Regions from separate parts of the Streptomyces sp. NPDC019396 genome, predicted to be linked through region 2. Evidence: riboswitches for the same ligand, from Rfam matches in the RefSeq annotation. Region 2 holds a riboswitch; each other region holds the start of a gene.
What was found. A riboswitch is a leader RNA that binds a small molecule or an ion and turns the genes downstream of it on or off. The one in region 2 is predicted to bind thiamine pyrophosphate.
Positions count from the first base shown of each region.

Region 1: it holds a riboswitch for thiamine pyrophosphate, as region 2 does, so the genes downstream of both, thiC (phosphomethylpyrimidine synthase ThiC) here and ABZ532_RS25820 (thiamine ABC transporter substrate-binding protein) in region 2, are expected to answer to the same signal.
Region 3: it holds a riboswitch for thiamine pyrophosphate, as region 2 does, so the genes downstream of both, thiO (glycine oxidase ThiO) here and ABZ532_RS25820 (thiamine ABC transporter substrate-binding protein) in region 2, are expected to answer to the same signal.

Region 1 covers NZ_JBEYBS010000007.1:210,965-214,233, reverse strand. Annotated here, with positions in the region: gene ABZ532_RS10860 (SsgA family sporulation/cell division regulator) at 1-81, shown strand, start outside; gene ABZ532_RS10855 (YibE/F family protein) at 96-1,457, opposite strand; TPP riboswitch at 1,529-1,641, shown strand; gene thiC (phosphomethylpyrimidine synthase ThiC) at 1,635-3,269, shown strand, end outside.
Region 2 covers NZ_JBEYBS010000026.1:10,268-13,536, forward strand. Annotated here, with positions in the region: gene ABZ532_RS25815 (iron ABC transporter permease) at 1-341, opposite strand, end outside; gene ABZ532_RS25820 (thiamine ABC transporter substrate-binding protein) at 416-1,501, opposite strand; TPP riboswitch at 1,590-1,700, opposite strand; gene rlmN (23S rRNA (adenine(2503)-C(2))-methyltransferase RlmN) at 1,754-2,860, opposite strand; gene ABZ532_RS25830 (hypothetical protein) at 2,997-3,269, shown strand, end outside.
Region 3 covers NZ_JBEYBS010000001.1:338,116-341,384, reverse strand. Annotated here, with positions in the region: gene thiS (sulfur carrier protein ThiS) at 1-44, opposite strand, end outside; gene thiO (glycine oxidase ThiO) at 41-1,243, opposite strand; TPP riboswitch at 1,235-1,348, opposite strand; gene ABZ532_RS01555 (hypothetical protein) at 1,401-1,769, shown strand; gene ABZ532_RS01550 (FAD-dependent oxidoreductase) at 1,798-3,057, shown strand; gene ABZ532_RS01545 (Rv2175c family DNA-binding protein) at 3,101-3,269, shown strand, end outside.

The sequences.
Region 1 (3,269 bases), on a different contig from region 2:
CAGGAGCACAGGCTCGGCGACTTCGAGGAGCATCTGGAGGAGACGCTCGGGCGCATCCTCGCTGAGGAGAACGCCGGCTGAGGACGCGGCCGCCGTCAGACGCGGCGCCTGCGGCCCCTCCCGCCGCGCGCCGGTGCTGCTCCGGTGGTGGCCCCCGAGCGGTCGGCGGAGACGACCAGGGCGGCCAGCGCGGTGGTCAGCGGCACCGAGGCGACCAGGCCGATCGACCCCACCAGCGTGCGTACGATCTCCTCGGCCACCAGCTCGCTGTTGGCGACGGTCCCCACGCTGGACTGCGCGATCGAGAAGAGCAGCAGCAAGGGCAGTGACGCGCCCGCGTAAGCGAGTACGAGTGTGTTGACCACCGAGGCGATATGGTCCCGGCCGATCCTGATCGCTGACTGGTACAGCCTGCGCGGACCCATCGTGGGATCCGCCTGGTGCAGTTCCCACACCGCCGAGGTCTGGGTCACCGTCACATCGTCCAGCACACCCAGCGAACCGATGATCACGCCCGCGAGCAGCAGGCCGGACATGTCGATCTCCGGGTAGAGGCCGTGGATCAGGCCGGTGTTGTCGTCCGTGTTCCCACCGAGCACCGCCCAGCCGATGAACAGCGAGCCGAGCAGCCCGATCAGCAGCAGCGAGATCAGGGTGCCCAGCACCGCCACCGAGGTTCGGGCGGAGATACCGTGGCACATATAGAGCGCGATCAACATGATCGCGCTCGCCCCGACCACCGCCACGGCCAGCGGATTGGAGCCCTGCAGGATCGCGGGCAGGATGAACAGGGTGAGCACCGCGAAGCTTGCGGCCAGCGCGATCAGCGCCATCACCCCGCGCAGCCGTCCCACCAGAACGACGGCGAGCGCGAACAGCCCGGCGAGCAGCGCCATCGGGACTCCCCGGTCCACATCGGTGACCGAATACTGGAGATCGCGCGGCGCGTCGGGCGCGTACGCCACCACCACGCCCTGGTCGGCGCGTAGTTGCCGAGATGCGTCGGGCTGCACGACCTCGATGAACGTGCGGCCCTTGTCCTTGCCGGTCGTGACCTCGACGGTGGCCTTTCCGCAGGTGCCCTGCCGCGAGTCGGCCGACTCACGCCCCTCTGGGGTGGTGGTGTCCCCCGTCGGCGGGACCTGTGCGGCGTTCACGTCCCCGCAGTCGACCCGCTCGACCTTCACGACGCGGCCCTGCTCGGTCTGCCGGTCGAAGCCGACACCGGTGCGTTCGTGCTCCGGCGTACCGCCCGGCCACAGGACGACCAGACCCATCGCGACGGCGGCGGCGAAGGGGATAACCACCGCGGCGATGACCCGCCGCAGATGACGGGAGACGGGCGCGGCGGGGCCGTGCGCATGGCTGTGCGCGTGCCCGTGGGCGGGGGCATGCGCAGGGCCGTGGACGCCGGGCGGCTCGTCGTCGGGATCGTGGGGCTGCGGCGAGGAAGTCACCGCCCGATCATCCCAACCCTGGAGGGGGCCCACTGTTCAGCACGCCAGACGGGGCGCTAGCGTGGTGACACCTTTGCACACGCGGGAGCTCGGAGCACCGGGCTGAGAGGGCGCTGAGCAGCTGCGCCGACCGCCGAACCTGTTACCGGGTAATGCCGGCGTAGGGAGTAGGTCACGATGACCGTTCAGGACACACGCATGCCCGCCCCCGGCCCGAACGAGGGCGAAAACGGGAGCGGGAGGTCCATCGGCTGGCACAAGGGATACATCGAGGGCTCCCGCTCCGATATCCGCGTGCCGGTCCGTCAGGTGCACCTCACCAATGGCAAGGACGTGACCCTGTACGACACGTCCGGACCGTACACCGACCCACACACCGAGACCGATGTCCGCCGTGGTCTGCCGCCGTTGCGCGAGAACTGGATCATCGCGCGCGGGGACACCGAGGAGTACGCAGGACGCCCCGTCCGCCCCGAGGACGACGGGATCAAGCACACCTCGCCGCGCGGCGGGCTGCGCAACCTCGACGCCGTCTTCCCCGGTCGCCCGCGCCAGCCCCGCCGTGGCCGCGGCGGGCAGGCGGTGACCCAGCTCGCCTACGCCCGCCGTGGCGAGATCACGCCGGAGATGGAGTACGTGGCGATCCGGGAGAACGTCTCCCCCGAGGTCGTACGCGAGGAGATCGCCGCCGGACGTGCCGTGCTGCCGGCGAACGTCAACCACCCGGAGATCGAGCCGATGATCATCGGCAAGCGGTTCCTGGTGAAGGTCAACGCCAACATCGGCAACTCCGCCGTGACCTCCTCCATCGAGGAGGAGGTGGAGAAGATGACGTGGGCGACCCGCTGGGGCGCCGACACGGTCATGGACCTCTCCACCGGCCGCAACATCCACACCACCCGCGAGTGGGTGCTGCGCAACTCCCCCGTGCCGATCGGCACCGTGCCGCTCTACCAGGCGCTGGAAAAGGTCGACGGCAGGGCCGAGGAGCTGACCTGGGAGATCTACAAGGACACCGTGATCGAGCAGGCCGAGCAGGGCGTCGACTACATGACGGTCCACGCGGGAGTGCTGCTGCGGTACGTGCCGCTGACCGCGCGCCGCAAGACCGGCATCGTCTCGCGCGGCGGCTCGATCATGGCGGCCTGGTGCCTCGCGCACCACAAGGAGTCGTTCCTGTACGAGAACTTCGAGGAGCTCTGCGAGATCCTCGCCGCGTACGACGTGACGTACTCGCTCGGCGACGGCCTGCGGCCCGGCTCGATCGCGGATGCCAACGACGAGGCGCAGTTCGCCGAGTTGAGGACGCTCGGTGAGCTCAACCAGATCGCCAAGCGGCACCACGTCCAGACCATGATCGAGGGCCCGGGGCATGTCCCGATGCACAAGATCAAGGAGAACATCGACCTCCAGCAGGAGATCTGCGAAGAGGCGCCGTTCTACACCCTGGGTCCGCTGACGACGGACGTGGCACCCGCTTACGACCACATCACCTCGGGCATCGGCGCTGCGATGATCGCCTGGTGGGGCACGGCCATGCTCTGCTACGTCACCCCCAAGGAGCACCTGGGCCTCCCCAACCGGGACGACGTCAAGACCGGCGTCATCACCTACAAGATCGCCGCCCATGCCGCCGACCTCGCCAAGGGCCACCCGGGCGCGCAGGAGTGGGACGACGCACTGTCCGACGCCCGCTTCGAGTTCCGCTGGGAGGACCAGTTCAATCTGGCCCTCGACCCGGACACGGCCCGGGAGTTCCACGACGAGACGCTGCCCGCGGAGCCGGCGAAGACCGCGCACTTCTGCTCGATG
Region 2 (3,269 bases):
TCGAGCAGCCCGCCGCGCCCCAGCAGCGCCAGGAAGGCGGTACCGACCACCACGGTCGGCAGCACGAACGGCACGGTGACGACCGCGCGCAGCAGTTGTCTGCCCGGGAAGTCGAAGCGGGCGAAGACGTAGGCGCCGGGCAGTGCCAACAGCAGGGTGAGGCCGGTGGAGGCCAGCGCCTGCCACAGGGTGAACCAGAGGACGTCCAGGATGTCCGGTCGGCTCAGCACCTCGCCGATGTGGCCGAAACGCCAGACGCCGTCCGGTCGGAGCCCGCGGCCGACGATCCCGGCCACCGGGTACGCGAAGAAGACCGCGAAGAACGCGACGGGCACCGCCATCAGGGCGAGCCGCGCCGCGTCCCCCCCTCGCGTCCCGGGCGGCCCGGGCGACTCGGGTGTCCTGGGGAGCTCGTCTACTTCAGGACGAGTGAGGACCACGACTGGATCCACTGGTCGCGGTTGTCGGCGATCTTCTGGGGTGCCATGGTCTCCGGCTTGTCGACCACGGCACCGAACTGCGTGAAGAGCGCGGGCAGTTTGGCGTCGTTCACGACCGGGTTGACGAACATGTTGAGCGGCATGTCCTCCTGGAACTTCTTGCTGATCAGGAAGTCCAGCAGGGCCTTGCCCCCGGCCTCGTTCTTCGCCCCCTTGAGCAGACCCGCGGCCTCGGTCTGGCGGAAGCAGGTGCCGGTGGCGACTCCGGTGGGCGCCTCCTTGGGCTGCGGCTCGGAGTAGAGCACCTCGACCGGCGGGCTGGAGGCGTACGAGACGACGAGCGGCCGGTCGCCCTTGGCCTTCTTGCCGCCTGCGGAACCGGAGAACTCCTGGTTGTAGGCGAGCTCCCAGCTGTCGACGACCTTGACCCCGTTGGCCTTGAGCTTGGCCCAGTAGTCCGGCCAGTCCTTGTCCCCGTACGTGGCGGCGGTGCCGAGCAGGAAGCCGAGGCCCGGCGACGAGCGTTCGGCGTTCTCGACCACGAGGAGGTTCTTGTAGGCGGGCTTCGCCAGATCGTCGAAGGTCTGCGGCGGGGCCAGCTTCTTGTCGGCGAAGTACTTCTTGTCGTAGTTGACGCAGATGTCGCCGGTGTCGACGGGCGTGACCCGGTGCTCGTCCTTGTCGAGCTGCCGGTCCTCGGGGACACGGTCCAGGCCCTTGGCCTCGTACGGCGTGAAGACGCCGTTGTCGAGGGCCCGCGACAGGGTGGTGTTGTCGACGCCGAAGAACACGTCGCCCTGAGGGGATCCCTTGGTGAGGATCTCCTTGTTGAGGGCCTCGACGGCGTCGCCGCTCTTCAGCACCTTGACCGTGTAGCCGGTCTGCCGGGTGAACTCCTTGAGCACCGCCGGGGTGGCGGCGAAGGAATCATGGCTGACGAGCGTCACGGTCTTGGATGCCCCTGAACCGCTGTCCTCGGACTCCCCGCCGCAGGCCGTGAGCGTGCCGGCGCCGAGGGCCGCGACCAGGGCCGCGACCGTGATCTTCTTGGTGGTGCTCACTGAGCTTCCTCCTGGAGTGACCAGGAAGAGACGCGGCCCTGCCACGTCGGCGGATCCCGGGGATCCGGAGCCGGGCAGGGCGCAACAGCTTGAGTCTCGTCCGAACTTCCTACCCGGAATGACCCGGGCGAGGTTCAGAGGGTCTGCGGTCTGACGATCACCGCACTCTCAGCGCTGTGGCGCTCCCCTGTCGGAATATGTGAATGTTCGGGGCCCAGCGTACATGGGCCCCCTGGAGGCCCGGCCCAAGGCTCAGCGCTCGGATGCTGCGAGCTGACCGCAGGCCCCGTCGATCTCCTGCCCCCGGGTGTCGCGCACGGTGACCGGCACCCCATGAGCGGCGATCGCCTCGACGAACGCCTTCTCGTCCTCGGGACGGGAGGCCGTCCACTTGGAACCCGGCGTGGGATTCAGCGGGATCAGGTTGACATGCACCCGCTTACCCTTGAGCAGCCGTCCCAGGAGGTCTCCACGCCATGCCTGGTCGTTGATGTCGCGGATGAGGGCGTACTCGATGGAGATACGGCGGCCCGACTTCTCGGCGTACTCCCAGGCGGCGTCCAGCACCTCCCGCACCTTCCAGCGGGTGTTCACCGGCACGAGGGTGTCGCGCAGCTCGTCGTCGGGAGCGTGCAGGGAGACGGCGAGCCGGCATTTGAAGCCCTCGTCGGCGAACCGCTGCATGGCCGGGACGAGCCCGACGGTGGAGACGGTGATGCCCCGCTGCGAGAGCCCGAGGCCGTCCGGCTCGGGGTCCGTGAGCCGGCGGACGGCTCCCACGACCCGGTTGTAGTTGGCGAGCGGCTCGCCCATGCCCATGAACACGATGTTGCTGAGCCGCGCCGGGCCGCCGGGGACCTCACCATCGCGCAGCGCCCGCATACCGTCGACGATCTGGTGCACGATCTCGGCGGTCGACAGATTGCGGTCGAGGCCCGCCTGGCCGGTCGCACAGAACGGGCAGTTCATACCGCAGCCCGCCTGCGAGGAGATGCACATGGTGACCCGGTCCGGGTAGCGCATCAGCACCGACTCGACCAGCGTGCCGTCATGCAGCCGCCACAGCGTCTTGCGGGTGGTGTCGTCGTCGCAGGAGACATGCCGCACGACGGACATCAGCTCCGGCAGCAGCTCCGCCGCGAGCCGCTCCCGCGACGCGGCGGGGATGTCGGTCCACTGGCCGGGGTCGTGCGCGTACCGCGCGAAGTAGTGCTGCGACAGCTGCTTGGCGCGAAACGGCTTCTCGCCGATCGCAGCCACCGCTTCCTTGCGCTCGGCGGGCGAGAGGTCGGCGAGGTGCCGCGGGGGCTTCTTGGCTCCGCGGGGCGCGATAAAAGTGAGTTCTCCGGGCTTAGGCATGGCCGTACCAGTGTCGCAGATCGAATCCGGTGCCCTGGCTGCACGCTGTGCACGGTCGTCGAACACCGCTGTCGCGCATTCGTCGCTCCGGGGTCAGGCTGGAATTCCGCGCGTCGTAGTCCCGAGGGGTGCGCCCATGACAGCCGTGGCCGATTCCGCAGCGGGCAAGTGGCTCGCGGGCTTCCTGGAGCAGCCGGTCGTGGGGATGGCTCCGTGGATCGTCTTCGCCGTTCTCTCCGGCCCCGGGCGCTTCGAGGTGGCGGTGCTGATCGCCCTTGGTATCTCGGTCGTCTTCGTCGTCCTCGGAAGGGTCCTGCACCCGGGCACCTCGTTCAAGATCCTCGAAGTGGCCGACGTGGTGTTCTTCGCGTCACTGGCGATCATCGGCGTGACCGCCAGTGACGCGACC
Region 3 (3,269 bases), on a different contig from region 2:
GGCTCCCCGTTGACGGAGACGGTCGGATTCACGGTCGTGCTCATACGGACGCCTCCTGGCGTGCGGGAGAGAAGCGATGAGGAGCGAAGGGGCGGGCCTCTTCCGGCAGTTCCCCCGTGACCAGGGCGTCGGCCAGGGCGTCGCCGGTCACCGGGGTCAGCAGTACACCGTTGCGGTAGTGCCCGGTGGCGAGCAGCAGCCCGGGCAGCTCCGTAGGTCCGAGCAGCGGCGCGTTGTCCGGCGAGCCGGGCCGCAGGCCCGCACGGGTCTCGGTGAGCGGCAGTTCGGTGATGCCCGGCACCAGCTCATGGGCGTCGCGCAGCAGCTCGTACACCCCGCCCGCCGTGACCGTGGTGTCCCAGCCCAGCTCCTCGCTCGTGGCGCCCACGACCAGCTCGCCGTTCTCACGGGGCACCAGGTACACCTGGCTGCCCCGCACCACGGCCCGTACCGTCCGCGACAGGAACGGGGCGCGCGGACCCGGCACCGTCAGCCGCAGCACCTGCCCCTTCACCGGCCGCACCGGAGGCAGGACCTCGTCGGGCACACCGGCCAGCCGGCCGCTGAGACTGCCCGCGGCCAGCACCACCTGATCCGCGACCACCTCATGGGCAGCTCCGGGGCCGTCGGCGGTGGGAGCCCCGGGCGGGCCGAGCACCGCCCCGGTGGCGCGGTCGCCCTCGACCGTGAGTCCGGCCGCCCATGTGCGGTGGAAGACCACCCCCGCCCGCTCGCAGGCCACCACCAGCGCACTCGCCAGCCGCCGCGGGTCGATCTGATGATCACCGTCGACCCGCAGTCCGCCTCTGACGCCCGGGGCGAGCATCGGTTCGAGCCGGCGGCACTCGCGTCCGGTGAGCCACACCGACTCCAGCCCGCAGCGGCGCTGGAGCGCGTGCAGCTCGCGCAGATGAGCCCGGTCGTCCGCGTCCAGCGCGACCGCGAGCGTCCCGCAGGCCCGGTAACCGGTGTCCTGGCCGCTCGCCTCCTCAAGCTCCGCGACGAAGTCCGGATAGCGCCGGGCGGAGGCGAGATTGAGGCCGAGGAGCGTCTCCTCGCCGTAGTGCAGCTCGGTGACGGCTGCCAGCATGCCGGCAGCGACCTGTGCGGCCCCGCCGCCCGGATCGGGGTCGGCGAGCGCCGTACGCAGTCCGCGCTGCGCCGACCGCCAGGCCGTGACCAGGCCGATGATTCCGCCCCCGACGACAAGGACGTCGGCGGACGTCCGTGGATGCACGGGCATCCGGACCCTCCCTTCGCCGGCATGACCCGGATCAGGTTCGTACGGTCGGAGGCCGCCTCAGCCTCCCTCTCAGCCCGGTGCGGCCGGGCTCCCGCGAGTAGCAGTACGGTGGTCAGCCTAACTCCGGTCATCAACTCGCAGTAAGGGAGCCCGCACCGTGACCCGCTCGCTCGACGGACTCGTCCTCGCCCCTGTGGCGGACCAGGCCCCGGGCCAGGTGGGCATTCGGACCCGGTTCGCCTACCACGAGCGGGACGGCCAGGTGTGGGCCGAGTACGAGGGCGGGGACGTGGTCCGCGGGCGCCTCGTCGGCACCCGGGACGGCGACCGGCTGGACTTCCGCTATGTCCAGCTCAAGCGGGACGGAACGACGGCATCCGGGCACTGCGTCTCCACGGTGGTCCAACTCCCGGACGGGCGGGTGCGCCTTGAGGAGACTTGGGAGTGGGAGTCCCGGGACGGCAGGGGCACCAGCGTCGTCGAAGAGCTCCCGGCCGGGACTCCGGCCGACCGCCAAGCTTCCTGACGGCTCGTCAGATGATTAGGCTGGCCTGGTGAACGAGCACACCACGCAGCGTCGAGTCGTCATCGCCGGGGCCGGGATGGCCGGGGTGCAGACCGCGGTGGCCCTGCGCGAACAGGGCTACACCGGCGGCCTCACTCTGATCGGCGCCGAGCCGCACCAGCCCTATGACCGGCCTCCGCTCTCCAAGGCCGTGCTGCTCGGCACCGCAGAGGGCTCCGCACTCGACGTCGACTTCGACGCGCTCGACATCGACCTCCGGCTGGGCCGCGAGGTCACCGGGCTGCGCCCGGACGCTCATGAGCTCGACACCGAGGCGGGCCCCGTCCCGTACGACACCCTGGTGATCGCCACCGGCGCCGAGCCCCTCACCCTGCCCGGCACCGAAGGCGTCCAGGGCGTCCATCTGCTGCGCACCCTCGACGACGCACGGCGGCTGCGCCCCGTGCTGGAGCGGCAGCACGACATCGTGGTGGTCGGCGCGGGCTGGATCGGAGCGGAGTTCGCCACCGCCGCGCGCCAGGCCGGCTGCGCGGTCACCGTGGTGGAGGCGGCCGACCGGCCCCTCGCGGGTGCCCTGCCCGCCGAGGTGACCGGGCCGATGGCCGACTGGTACGCCGAGAGCGGAGCCGCCCTCCTCACGGACGCACGTGTCGCCGCCGTCGAGCCCGGGGCGGTCGTCATCGCCGAGGGCGCAGAGGCCGGGGGCGGGGAGGTCCGGCGGCTGACGGCAGGCGCCGTCGTCGTGGGCATCGGCGCGCGTCCGGCGACCGGCTGGCTCGCCGGCTCGGGCATCGGCCTCGGGCCGGACGGATCGATCACCGCCGACGCTCAGCTGCACACCACGCTGCCGGACGTGTACGCGGTGGGCGACTGCGCCTCCTTCCCCTCACGGCGCTACGGCGGACGGCTCCTCGTGCACCACTGGGACAACGCCCTCCAGGGCCCGCGCGCGGTCGCAGCCAATGTGCTGCGGGCGCTGCACGGCGCTGAGGGCGAGCCGCCGCTGACCTATGACCCGGTGCCGTACTTCTGGTCCGAGCAGTTCGGCCGCTTCGTGCAGTACGCGGGCCACCACGAGGGCGCCGGGACACTCATTCGGCGGGGTGACCCCGCGGCGGATTCCGGCTGGTCCGTGCTGTGGCTGAAAGACGGCGCACTGGCCGCGGTCCTGGCGGTCGGCAGGCCCCGTGACGTGACCCAGGGCCGCCGCCTCATCGAGGCGGGCGCCCGCCTGGACCCCGCCCGTGCGGGGGATCCCGGGGTCCCTCTGAAGGCGGCAGTCGCATAGGGCCCGGCTACCGGCTGTCAGTGCGGGATGGCAGGCTTGTCCTGTGACCGAGATTGACGCAAAGATCGATGCTCTCGTCCCCGCCTGGCTCCACCTGCCGGACATCGCGGAAATGCTCGATGTCGAGGTGACGCGCGTGCGCCAGCTCGTCAAGGAGGGGCAGCTGATCGCCGTGCGCCGTGGTGAGAACCGGACGCTCCAGGTGCCGGCCG